Regions from separate parts of the Yersinia hibernica genome, predicted to be linked through region 4. Evidence: predicted binding sites of a transcription regulator. Region 4 holds the regulator's gene; each other region holds the start of a gene.

Region 1 (3,218 bases), 1.6 Mb from region 4:
GCATTATTGCCGAGTCCATCAGCTTGCCGGAAATCCCTGCGGAGGTGTTAAATCGCTATCCGGGGGTGGTGGAAGCTATCGCCAAACTGGAGGAAGAAGGTTTCCCAATTCTCTCTTACGATGCTTCTTTGGGTGGCGCTTATCCGGTCATCTGTGTGGTGCTGTTTAACCCCTCAAATGGCACCTGTTTTGCCTCGTTTGGTGCACATCCAGACTTTGGTGTCGCCCTTGAGCGTACCGTGACCGAGTTATTGCAAGGCCGTAGCCTCAAAGATTTAGATGTGTTTACTGCGCCCACCTTTGATGATGAAGAAGTGGCTGAGCATACCAATCTGGAAACCCACTTTATCGATTCAAGCGGCTTAATCAGCTGGGATATGTTTAAAGAAGATGCCGACTATCCATTTGTAGATTGGAGTTTTAAAGGCACCACTGAAGCAGAGTTCGCCACCTTGATGGCCATCTTCAAACAGGAAGATGCCGAAGTGTATATCGCTGATTATGAACATCTTGGCGTGTATGCTTGCCGCATTCTGGTGCCAGGGATGTCCGATATTTACCCGGCAGAAGATTTGCTGATGGCCAATAACACCATGGGCGTGCATCTGCGTGACACCCTACTGGCCCTGCCAGACAGTGATTGGCAACCAGAACAGTATTTAGAACTCATTCAGAAATTGGATGACGACGGGCTGGACGATTTTGCCCGGGTACGCGAGCTGCTCGGGATCGCCTCGGGCAAGGATAACGGCTGGTATACCTTGCGCGTGGGTGAGCTGAAATCCATGCTGGCATTGGCAGGTGGTGATTTGGAGCAGGCGCTGATTTGGGTTGAGTGGACACAAGATTTCAACTCATCGGTTTTCACTGCGAAACAAGCAAACTATTACCGTTGCCTGCAAACCCTGCTGTTGCTGACTCAGGAGCCAGAGCGTGATGCCGCACAGTATTATGGCGCGTTTGTGAAAATGTATGGCCAAGAAGCGGTAGATGCCGCGTCTGCCGCCATTGCCGCTGAAGAGCGTTTTAACGGCTTATTCAGTGTTGATGCCGATCTCAAAGCCCTGCCGGCACATCAGGCATTGCTGGGTGCTTATGCTAAATTGCAGGCGGCTAAGCGCCGTTATTGGGCCAAAAGCGAGTAATTACTTGCCCGATAGATTTCAGTGATGCGTCTATCGGGCAGTCATCAAATCAGAAAAGCGGCAAATGCCGCTTTGTTATCTCTCACTATCTCACCGCTTTTAATTCCTGCCATTACTCCGGCTTAAAATAAATACCCACGACTCAAGCCAACAATTGTTTTTGTCATAAAAAAACGTTATTTTCTGACGCCGCTGAAGGCAAAATACAGCACCTTTAAACAAGCATTATTTGCCAATCAGATAAAACAAAAAAATAGGTGAATAAATAGTTAATTTTTAATGACGGAGAATAATGAAAATAGCTACAAACAGCACTTTTAGTTAACGTTCTCAACGGCTTTAAAACAGTCCAATCAAAATTTTTTGTAAATCTTAAAATATTTTTTCACTTTAAAAATCAATGAATTAACCTCATTAAGCACACATTTTGTAGTGTTTTATCGCGAACTAAACTCGCGCAATATGATCCATATCAATTTTCACGCTATACTGCTTTGCTAGTATCTCGTTGTGCTTTATTAACCCTTAAGAGAGAGTTAGTGTGAAAGCTGACAACCCCTTCGATGCATTATTACCTGCGGCAATGGCTAAAGTGGCCGAAGATGCCGGTGTCTATAAAGCCACCAAGCATCCGCTAAAAACCTTTTATTTAGCGATTACTGCTGGTGTGTTTATTTCAATTGCGTTTGTTTTTTATATTACAGCAACCACCGGTACCGCGGGCGTACCTTTCGGCTTCGCCAAGTTGGTGGGGGGGATTTGTTTCTCCTTGGGGCTGATGTTAGTGGTGGTATGTGGTGGTGACCTTTTCACTTCTACCGTGCTCACAACTGTCGCCAAAGCCAGTGGCCGAATTACCTGGCGTCAACTGGGATGCAACTGGGTTAATGTTTATATCGGGAATCTGTTCGGTGCGCTGTTTTTCGTGTGCCTGATTTGGTTCGCGGGCCAATATACTGTGGCAAATGGGCAATGGGGTTTGAATGTTTTACAAACCGCTGACCACAAAATGCACCATACTTTTATTGAAGCAGTATGTTTGGGGATTTTGGCTAACTTAATGGTTTGCCTGGCGGTTTGGATGAGTTACTCCGGCCGTACCATAATGGACAAAATGTTTGCGATGATTTTACCGGTGGGAATGTTTGTTGCCAGCGGTTTTGAGCATAGCATCGCCAATATGTTTATGATTCCTATGGCTATTGTGATTAAAAACTTTGCGTCGCCTGAGTTTTGGCAATCCATAGGTGCAGCACCAGAGCAATTTGCTAACTTAACCGTAAGTCACTTTATTATTAATAACCTGATCCCGGTCACTATTGGCAACATCATTGGTGGCGGATTATTGGTAGGTTTGACTTACTGGGTAATTTATCTGCGCGGTGACCAGCAACACTAAGTGTGGCCGCACACGGTTTTCGAAGAAATTCACATTAAAAGGTAGAAGCATTATGACCGAACTTAATGAAAAATTGGCCAAAGCATGGCAAGGTTTTACCAAAGGTGATTGGCAGAACGAAGTCAACGTCCGTGACTTCATCCAGAAAAACTACACTCCTTATGAAGGCGATGAGTCTTTTCTTGCCGGCTCTACCGAAGCGACCGACAAGTTGTGGGCGCAAGTTATGGAAGGTATCAAACTGGAAAACCGCACCCATGCGCCAGTTGATTTCGATACCGACGTAGCGGCGACCATCATTTCACACGATGCTGGCTACATTAATAAAGATCTGGAAACCATTGTTGGTCTGCAGACTGAAAAACCATTGAAACGTGCCCTGATCCCATTCGGCGGCATCAAAATGGTAGAAGGCTCTTGCAAAGTTTATGGTCGTGAACTTGACCCACAACTGAAAAAAGTCTTCACCGAATACCGCAAAACTCACAACCAAGGTGTGTTTGACGTTTATACCAAAGACATCCTGAACTGCCGTAAATCTGGTGTGCTGACTGGTTTGCCAGATGCGTATGGCCGTGGGCGTATCATCGGTGACTATCGTCGTGTAGCCGTTTACGGTATCGACTTCCTGATGAAAGACAAACTGGCTCAGTTCAACTCTTTGCAGGATGACC
Region 2 (3,218 bases), 1.0 Mb from region 4:
TTCAGGTGTTCCTTGCTCGCGTAATGTTTTACGCGCAATAGGAATAAAGCGAGGATAAATACAGATTGCCGCGGTATTACCGGCAGGACTTTTCGCCTGATGACACAGAGCAATAACCCTCTCATCGGTATCGTCGTCATTCAGGGTGGTTAAATCCATTAAACTCAGTGCGCGTTTAGCATAATCGTTTAGATTCGCGCAGGCGGTTAAATCGGTCATAAAACTCTCCAACACTTTTCAGCCCTGACACCTTGCCAAAACTGAGCATTTATTTATGAGCAGCAGGGTGCTAGCTCAATACGTTGGCGAGCGGACTTGGTTCCTTGAAGATAGCCCCTTTATGGGTGGCAATTGAGATCCATCTCACCGCACTAACTTATCGCTCTATTTGAACACGTTATCAGCTGATGAGATGTGTTCAAATTCACAGTAATCAATAGTAACTTGTAACGGATATAAATTATATGTGATTAATGTCACAAAATAACCTGATTTATGGCTAGCTGACACTAATATGTCCACTTGCATCAAGGATAGCTTATGGCGAGGAATCCGCAGAATTATGGGCTGAACCAGACAGCAATTAGACATCGGTGGGGCAGACGGCTTGAATGTGGGCAGCGCACCAGAGCCGCAGCATACAGCGAGTATGTGGCGCTAATGAGCACTGCCCAATCCAGAATGGCAAGTCAAACTCGCCGAATCACAAAGCCAGGAAGAAGCCAGCGATAGTGGCACTCATCAGATTTGACAGAGTACCTGCTGCAACAGCTTTCAGACCCAAACGCGCAATATCATGGCGGCGGTTAGGTGCCATGCTACCTAGCCCACCCAACAAAATGGCGACAGAGGACAAGTTAGCAAAACCGCACAGGGCGAAAGAGATAATGGCTTTGGAATGTTCAGAAAGTACTTGTAAACCAGCCGCTTTGACTAACTCTTCAGCTTGTAGGTATTGCCCGAAATTCATAAATGCCACGAACTCATTCACAATTATCTTCTGGCCGATAAAGGAGCCAGCCACCATGGCCTCACTCCAGGGAATCCCTATCAGATAAGCAATTGGCGAGAATACCCAGCCCAGAATTAATTCCATAGAGAGTTGTGGATAATCGAACCAGCCGCCAATGCCACCCAGGATGCCATTGAGTAATGCAATCAATGCAATAAAGGCCAATAGCATCGCACCAACATTGAGCGCTAATTGCAGACCGGAAGCCGCGCCAGATGCCGCAGCATCAATGACGTTAGCTGGGCGATCATCTTCGGCAATCAACGTGGCCGCATCCACCTTATCGTGCGTTTTTTCAGTTTCTGGCACCATCAACTTAGCGAACAGCAACCCCCCGGGAGCCGCCATAAAGGAGGCCGCAATCAGGTATTCTAGCGGCACGCCCATTTGGGCATAACCGGCCAATACTGAACCCGCGACGGAGGCTAAGCCACCACACATTATGGCAAACAATTCAGATTGCGTCATAGTGGCAATATAAGGGCGCACCACCAATGGCGCTTCGGTTTGCCCAACAAAAATATTGGCCGTCGCGGAAAGAGATTCAGTGCGCGAGGTGCCCAACAGTTTCTGTAGCCCACCACCTAAGACTTTAATTACCAGTTGCATAATGCCGAGATAATATAAAACGGCAATTAATGAGGAGAAGAATACAATGACGGGCAGAACTCGCAGGGCAAATACAAAACCACCGCCACCAAAGACTTCAAACATTTTGTCGGAAACCAAGCCGCCAAACATAAATGAAATCCCGTCATTGCCGTAAGCAATAACATTCGCGACACCCTCAGACATCCCGCCAAGAATACGACGCCCTACAGGTACATATAATACCAACGCACCAATACCCACCTGAAGAATAAATGCCCCAACTACAGTGCGGATATTGATCGCCCTAAAATTACTGGAAAGTAGCACGGCTATTAATATCAGTACTGCCATTCCGACTAAACTCATGAGCATGCAGATAATCCTGTTAATGATTTGTTTTGTAATAATGTGGAAGTGGATTATACCGGCATGACCTGACTATCAAACTATCTCTGTCACAAATAAACACAACTGGAAGCAACTGTAAGATAATTAACGTGATGAGAATCACATTAAAACAGCGAAAAGTGAAAGCACGCTAACTATTAGGATGATTTGTATAATGAAATCAAAATACTATCGGGGCATTAATTAACTGAGGGTAATGAGAATAACTGTTGGCTGTTTTCTAATAGCTGAGCTGCAATCTCTTGCGGGGTTTCAGGGCGTAACTCACATAACACAGCAAAGACATTTGCTGCTCGCTCTGGCCGGTTGGGTTGACCTTGAAAGCCCGCAAGGGGCATATCCGGCGCGTCAGTCTCCAGTAATAGGGCGGATAGGGGTAATGTCGCCATCACATGGCGCGTTTTCTGCGCCCGTTCATAGGTGATAGTCCCCCCCACACCAATGTAATAACCCAAGCGAATGAATGCTTGCGCCTGCACTAAACTGCCCGCAAAGCCGTGTACCACACCAGCGCGTGGCAAAGCGGCTTTACGCAAGACAGCCGCGAGCGGGTCATGTGATCGGCGCGAATGCAAAATGACCGGAAGATCATGCTGCTTGGCAAGTTGCAACTGAGCATTCAATAACGTTAATTGGCGTGGTAACTGCGGCTCATCCATATAGAGATCCAGGCCAATTTCCCCCACGGCCACCAGTTTGTCGGTTTTATCTCGCAGGGCCGATGCCAATGTGGCTAAATCAGCCTCCTGATGCCGCGCAATATAAAGCGGATGCAGGCCCAGCGCGGCAAATAGTGGTGGATAGTTAGCCGCCAAATCGAGAATGCGCGAAAAATAATCAGCGCTCACGGCAGGCACGATAATTTGCCTGACATTCGCTTGTGCGGCGCTAGTTAAGCTCGCCATTTCCGCACCGCTGAAAGGTGGAAAATCAAAGTGACAATGTGTATCGATAAAATAGGGCATCTGCCCACGGCTCCATGCCATTACGCGGTATCGCCTTTGGTTTTCGCCATATCTGGCGGCAAAATAATATCTGGCGATTGAGTGAGGTCAAATGAAGAATCCTCATTATTAATCAAGTTAACCATCTCATCTGGTTGGTTAATATTTTGCGGTTGCAGCATGCGGCGAGAAAGAGAAATCGACGGTTTTTCCCCTTGGATTTCAGACTGTTCCAATTTATCTCGCGGCAGCAACCAGTGCCC
Region 3 (3,218 bases), 1.9 Mb from region 4:
CACAGGCGATTGGTGAGTCAGGCCCACACCGCTGGCTAACAATCTCGTTTACCCGTAATCCGAAATGGCTGTGAGGCAGGAAAGTAATGGGGCGGGTGACTTTATATGCACTAACCAAAGGTAATGAAAAAGATGATTGCTCAACGCCAGATAAAACTTAGCCTTGTTGATATTCCTCCAAGACTGAATGCTGCCACTAAAGTTGCGATAAATGACAGCACCATTGCGGCGCGTAAAGCTAAAATTATCGCCAATATGATTAAGGCTAACATTGATTATTTACTGGTTTATGCTGATAAGGAGCATGGAGGTAACTTTGAGTATCTCAGTGGATTTATCCCTCGATTTGAAGAGGCCGCTCTGGTGTTACATGTCACTGGGGAGGTCTATTTATTGTTGGGTAATGAGAGTTTAAAATTGTCTCAATATGCGCGAGTGAGTAATACAGCAATTCATGTCCCCTATTTTTCGCTGCCAAATCAACCGATGGATAATAGTAAAACGCTAGTTGAATTATTGGCAGAAACAAAAATCCGACAGGCCAAAAAAATTGGTGTTGTTGGATGGAAGCTCTTTACCAGTAAATTAGATGATAATAGTCAATTGTTTGATATTCCTAGTTTTATTCTAACGGCGATAAAGGAGTCTGTTGTATCATCAACTTTGGTAGTTAATGCCACCAGCCTATTTATTGGTAGTGATACTGCGGCTAGAGTGACCAATAATGCAAATGAATTAGCGCATTATGAATATGGCGCTAATCTGGCCTCTAATTGTATTCTTAGTGCATTAACTGCGGTAGATATAGGTGTAACTGAAAAACAACTAGGTGCTTGTCTGGCAGATGAAGGGCAGCCGAATACTGTTGTGATGATTGCTGCAACAGGTGAGCGTTTTGAAAAAGCGAATTTATATCCGAGTGATAAAACCGTGCAACTTGGCGATAAAGTATCATTGACCACTGGGTTTAAAGGTGGCTTAAGCAGTAGAACAGGTTATGCAGTCTCTCAAGCTGATGAACTGCCTGTGGCGGAAAGAGATTATCTCGACAAGGTTGCTATTCCTTATTACGCCACGGTTATTACTTGGTTAGAAAATATTCGTATTGGCATGTCAGGTAAAGAGATGTATGCGCTAGTTGAAGCTGTTTTCCCTAAGGCACAATACCATTGGTCTTTAAATCCTGGGCACTTAGTTGCGGATGAAGAATGGTTATGTTCGCCCATTTATCAGGGGTCGGAAGAGAAAATCCGTAGTGGAATGTTATTCCAAATCGATATTATCCCCTCAGTCAAAGGTTATGCGGGAGTGAGTGCCGAGGATTGCATTGCATTAGCCGATCAGCCGTTACGTGAATCTCTGGCCGCTGATTATCCTGATGTTTGGCAAAGAATACAAAAACGGCGTGATTATCTCCGCAATATATTGAATATTCACCTCAGTGAAGAAGTGTTACCGATGTCTAATACTGTGGGCTATCTACGGCCTTTTCTATTAGATAAATACAGTGCATTACAATGTTTGAATGAAGCATCGCATTAACATTTCTTCTGATGGTATTTTGTTTAATTGGGGGGCGATTTAGCCCCTTTATCGTGTAATGAACCCAGTTATGCTATCAGCCTATTACCCGATTTGTCCCCTTGCTGATATTTCATGCAAACTGGAGGCGATACTCTTGTCATCTTGTGGCATAATGCGCGCCGAATCACATTTTCTAGTATTCTGAATATCCCTATTCAGTCATCCAATCGAGAGCGAGCTCTGTGCTAAGTACTAACAATATCACCATGCAATTCGGCAGCAAGCCGCTGTTTGAAAACATTTCAGTAAAATTCGGTGGCGGTAATCGCTATGGTCTGATCGGCGCTAATGGTTGTGGTAAATCCACATTCATGAAAATTCTTGGCGGCGATTTAGTGCCAAGTGGCGGTAACGTATTCCTTGACCCAAATGAGCGCTTGGGTAAATTGCGTCAGGATCAATTCGCCTTTGAAAACAACACAGTGCTGGACACCGTCATCATGGGGCACGGCGAACTGTGGGAAGTAAAAGAAGAGCGTGACCGCATTTATGCCATGGCTGAAATGAGTGAAGAAGACGGCTATAAAGTGGCTGATTTAGAAGTTGCCTATGGTGAAATGGATGGCTATAGCGCAGAAGCCCGTGCTGGTGAATTGTTGCTTGGTGTTGGTATCCCTGTCGAGCAGCACTATGGTTTGATGAGCGAAATCGCTCCTGGCTGGAAGCTGCGCGTATTGTTGGCTCAGGCTCTGTTCTCTGACCCAGAAATTCTGTTACTTGACGAACCCACCAACAACTTGGATATCGATACTATCCGTTGGCTAGAGCAGGTTCTGAATGAACGTAGCAGTACCATGATAATTATTTCCCATGACCGCCATTTTCTTAATATGGTGTGTACCCACATGGCGGACTTGGATTATGGTGAATTGCGTGTTTATCCGGGTAACTATGACGAATATATGACTGCGGCGACTCAAGCACGTGAGCGCCTGTTATCTGATAACGCGAAGAAAAAAGCTCAGATATCTGAACTTCAATCTTTCGTTAGCCGCTTTAGCGCCAATGCTTCTAAGTCTAAACAGGCTACTTCACGGGCGCGTCAGATTGATAAAATTCAGCTCGATGAAGTTAAAGCTTCTAGCCGTCAGAACCCGTTTATCCGCTTTGACCAGGATAAAAAGTTGTTCCGTAATGCGCTTGAAGTAGAAATGTTGACTAAAGGTTTTGATAACGGCCCGCTGTTTAAGAACCTGAATCTTCGCCTGGAAGTCGGCGAGAAAGTGGCTATTCTTGGGCCAAATGGTATTGGTAAATCGACTTTACTGAAGACATTGGTCGGAGACTATGAGCCCGATACTGGCACAGTAAAATGGTCTGAAAACAGTAAGATAGGTTACTATGCACAGGATCATGCCAGCGACTTTGACATCGACTTGACCGTATTTGACTGGATGAGCCAGTGGAAACAAGAAAAAGACGACGAGCAAGCGGTGCGCAGTGTGTTAGGCCGTTTACTGTTTAGCCAAGATGATATCAAGAAGAAAGTTAAAGTGCTGTCGGGCGGTGAGAAGGGGCGGATGTTGTTTGGTAAGCTGATGATGCAGCGCCCGAACATTCTGGTAATGGATGAGCCAACGAACCACTTAGATATGGAGTCGATCGAATCCCTCAATATGGCATTGGAAATGTAT
Region 4 (3,218 bases):
TCCGTGGTGCGCTCCATGGATGACTATATTAACTACATCACGCCACAATTTTCGCGGACTCACATTAACTTCCAGCGAGTACCGACCGTCGATACCTCCAACCCATTTGCCGCCAAAGCCATTCCGTCACTGGATGAAAGTTTTGTTGTCATTCACTTTAGAGGTCTGAATCAAATCGATTTTCCCTACTTACTGGCGATGTTACAGGGATCGTTTATTTCCAATATCAATACTTTGGTGGTCCCAGGCGGGAAGATGGGGCTGGCAATGGAGTTGATTATGGCGCCATTGGTGCAGCAATTACTGGAAGGCAAAAAGATTATTTAATCGCCTGCGTACTTGAAGTAGCGGCCAACATCTCCGCTGCTTCAAGTCCGTCGAGTTTATTTAGGCGATTTCGCGGATCTCAAAACTGTGGGTAATGGTCGCCGCTTTGCCCAGCATCAGAGACACCGAGCAATACTTTTCAGCTGACAGCTCCACCGCGCGCTCAACAATTTTATCGGTTAAGCCCTTGCCGCTCACAATAAAATGCAGGTTAATTTGTGTAAACAGGCGCGGTGCCTCTTCCCGGCGCTGCGAGGTTAACGTCACTTCGCAATCGCGCACATCATTACGGCCTTTTTGCAAAATAGAGACAACGTCAATTGCGCTACAGCCGCCCGCCGACATTAACAGCATTTCCATCGGGCTCGGTGCTTTGTCTCCCGCATTTCCGTCCATCAAAACTTGATGCCCTGAAGCGGATTCCCCCAAAAATGTCAGCCCCTCAACCCACTTTACACGTGCCTGCATAACTCTTGCTCCCGGTTAAATTTTCTGATTCAGACTACCCTTTCATTTACAAACTGGCAATGTAACCCGATGTTCATCATGCTGAAGCGATACAACACAAGACACTGGCCTCATCCTGTGCTACAAACAGAATCGAAAGTGTTGTTTCTAGAATTAAATAGGGTAGCTTCTCAATACTCAGTGAAGGGTTTCTATCCGGTACGTATCTTGGCTATACCTTTCGGCAGTTGAGCAAATTAATATGCTAAGAGAAAGTGTATTTTATAAGCACGCCGCGCAGGGAACTCTGAACCCTGTTAAGTCTGGCTGCGATAACAACAGAGGATAACAGCGAATGGTTCTCGGCAAGCCACAAACAGACCCGACTCTCGAATGGTTCCTGTCTCATTGCCATATCCACAAATATCCATCGAAGAGTACGCTAATTCACCAAGGTGAAAAGGCCGAAACGCTTTACTACATCGTGAAAGGCTCCGTTGCGGTGCTTATCAAAGATGAAGAAGGTAAAGAGATGATTCTCTCCTATCTCAATCAGGGGGATTTCATCGGCGAGCTTGGATTATTTGAAGAAGGCCAAGAACGTAGTGCCTGGGTTAGAGCAAAAACCGCCTGTGAAGTGGCTGAAATTTCTTACAAAAAATTCCGTCAGTTGATTCAGGTTAACCCAGACATCTTGATGCGCCTGTCTTCACAGATGGCGAACCGCTTGCAGATTACATCGGAGAAAGTGGGTAACCTCGCCTTCTTGGATGTCACTGGGCGCATTGCACAAACGCTGCTTAACCTGGCAAAACAACCTGATGCCATGACCCACCCAGATGGGATGCAGATAAAGATTACCCGCCAGGAAATTGGTCAAATAGTTGGCTGCTCCCGCGAAACTGTGGGGCGGATACTAAAAATGCTGGAAGATCAAAATCTGATCTCCGCGCACGGTAAAACGATTGTCGTTTACGGCACGCGTTAATTCCCCCATAAACCGGTGTCGTTACCTCGGCACCGGTTTTTTATTTGTGTGATCAATAAACTTCTGGGGCCTATATGAATTGGCAACGGCTTATTTATCATCCTGAAGTTAACTATGCACTTCGCCAAACATTAGTCCTCTGCATACCTGCGGCGTTGGGATTCGCCATGGGCGAGTTACGGCTGGGGTTGATGTTCTCCCTGATACCAGCGTGTTGTAACATTGCGGCGCTAGATACCCCCCATCAACATTTCTTCCGACGACTGATTGTCGGCGGGGCTCTCTTTACATTCAGTAGCTACCTCACTCAGCAACTGCTGCTGTGGGAAGTTCCATTACCCGCAGTGATGCTTGGCTTGGCATTAATATTGGGTGTGAGTGGAGCTATCAGTCAGCTCAATGGTCGACTGCTTCCCGCCGCCCTTATCGCCGCTATTTTCAGCCTCAGCATGGTGGGCCGCGCACCTATCTGGCAAGCCCCCTTGATGTGTGCCGTGGGGACTCTCTGGTACGGCGTATTTACCTGGCTGTGGTTTCGCTTATGCAGGGACCAGCCCATCCGTGAGCCATTGAGCCAGCTTTATCATCTGTTGGCTGATTATTGCGACGCGGCATATCGTTTATTTGGCCAGCAGCAAGAAGCAGAAAAGACGATACCGCAGCTGTTAGATAGACAGCAAGGTATTATGGATAAAATTAATCAACTTTATCAACAATTTAACTTGCTCCCTAATACCACAAAAAAAGAACGAAAACGGCTACTGACACTCTTTCAAATGGCACTCGATTTGCAAGAACACATCACTGCGGCGATGAATCAGTCAGAAAAAACGCAAGAACTGGTTGAACAGACACCAATAGAAAAGGTTCTTGAGCGCAATATACAGATTATCTCAACACAAATGCGCACCATCGCCGATGATATTCTCTACCACCACCGGGCGAAAACCCATGTTAGCGCGGGTGATGCACTGGTCGAACTGGAAGAAATTGCCCAGCAATATCCTAATAATCCGGTGGCACAATTCTGCTATTACCATATCAGTCATATTACCCAAATCCTGAGTGACCAGCGCCCGCAATATGACCGCGATTTGATGTCCAGCCAGGTACCCCAGCCGCTCTGGCCAGCTATTGTCAGTTACTTATCTTTTAAATCCAGTGTATTACGTGATGCAGGTCGGATGGGTGTCACCTTGGCCACAGGCAGTTATATCGGCAACCTTATTCACCTGCCTAAACCTTATTGGATTTTACTCACCATCATGCTGGTGACGCAAAACGGCTATAACGCCACAAAAATACGTATTCATCACCGCGCCCTTGGCACCCTGATTGGGCTGCTACTCGCGGCAACTTTGCTGCATTTTAAGATGCCGGAAGGCACCACACTGAGCATCATGTTATTCATCACATTGATAGCTTATCTGGTGCAACGCAAAAACTATGGCTGGTC

Evidence for each region. Region 4 encodes CRP, which controls carbon source genes, mostly activating them, when cyclic AMP is high. Its sites were predicted from a motif close to ATGTGANNNNNNTCACAT; they were not measured.
Region 1: the regulator CRP is predicted to act here: its motif matches at 1,606-1,623, upstream of focA (formate transporter FocA).
Region 2: the regulator CRP is predicted to act here: its motif matches at 2,099-2,116, upstream of D5F51_RS03180 (NupC/NupG family nucleoside CNT transporter).
Region 3: the regulator CRP is predicted to act here: its motif matches at 1,697-1,714, upstream of D5F51_RS12035 (ABC-F family ATPase).

The regions. Positions count from the first base shown of each region.
Region 1 is NZ_CP032487.1:1,282,448-1,285,665, reverse strand. It holds gene ycaO (30S ribosomal protein S12 methylthiotransferase accessory factor YcaO) at 1-1,145, shown strand, start outside; gene focA (formate transporter FocA) at 1,687-2,544, shown strand; gene pflB (formate C-acetyltransferase) at 2,597-3,218, shown strand, end outside.
Region 2 is NZ_CP032487.1:665,905-669,122, reverse strand. It holds gene deoC (deoxyribose-phosphate aldolase) at 1-219, opposite strand, end outside; gene D5F51_RS03180 (NupC/NupG family nucleoside CNT transporter) at 704-1,975, opposite strand; gene D5F51_RS03175 (TatD family hydrolase) at 2,191-2,976, opposite strand; gene D5F51_RS03170 (patatin-like phospholipase family protein) at 2,997-3,218, opposite strand, start outside.
Region 3 is NZ_CP032487.1:2,547,368-2,550,585, reverse strand. It holds gene D5F51_RS12045 (cation diffusion facilitator family transporter) at 1-74, shown strand, start outside; gene D5F51_RS12040 (M24 family metallopeptidase) at 124-1,542, shown strand; gene D5F51_RS12035 (ABC-F family ATPase) at 1,767-3,218, shown strand, end outside.
Region 4 is NZ_CP032487.1:4,406,310-4,409,527, forward strand. It holds gene D5F51_RS20770 (phosphoribulokinase) at 1-327, shown strand, start outside; gene D5F51_RS20775 (OsmC family protein) at 388-795, opposite strand; gene crp (cAMP-activated global transcriptional regulator CRP) at 1,130-1,762, shown strand; gene D5F51_RS20785 (YccS/YhfK family putative transporter) at 1,837-3,218, shown strand, end outside.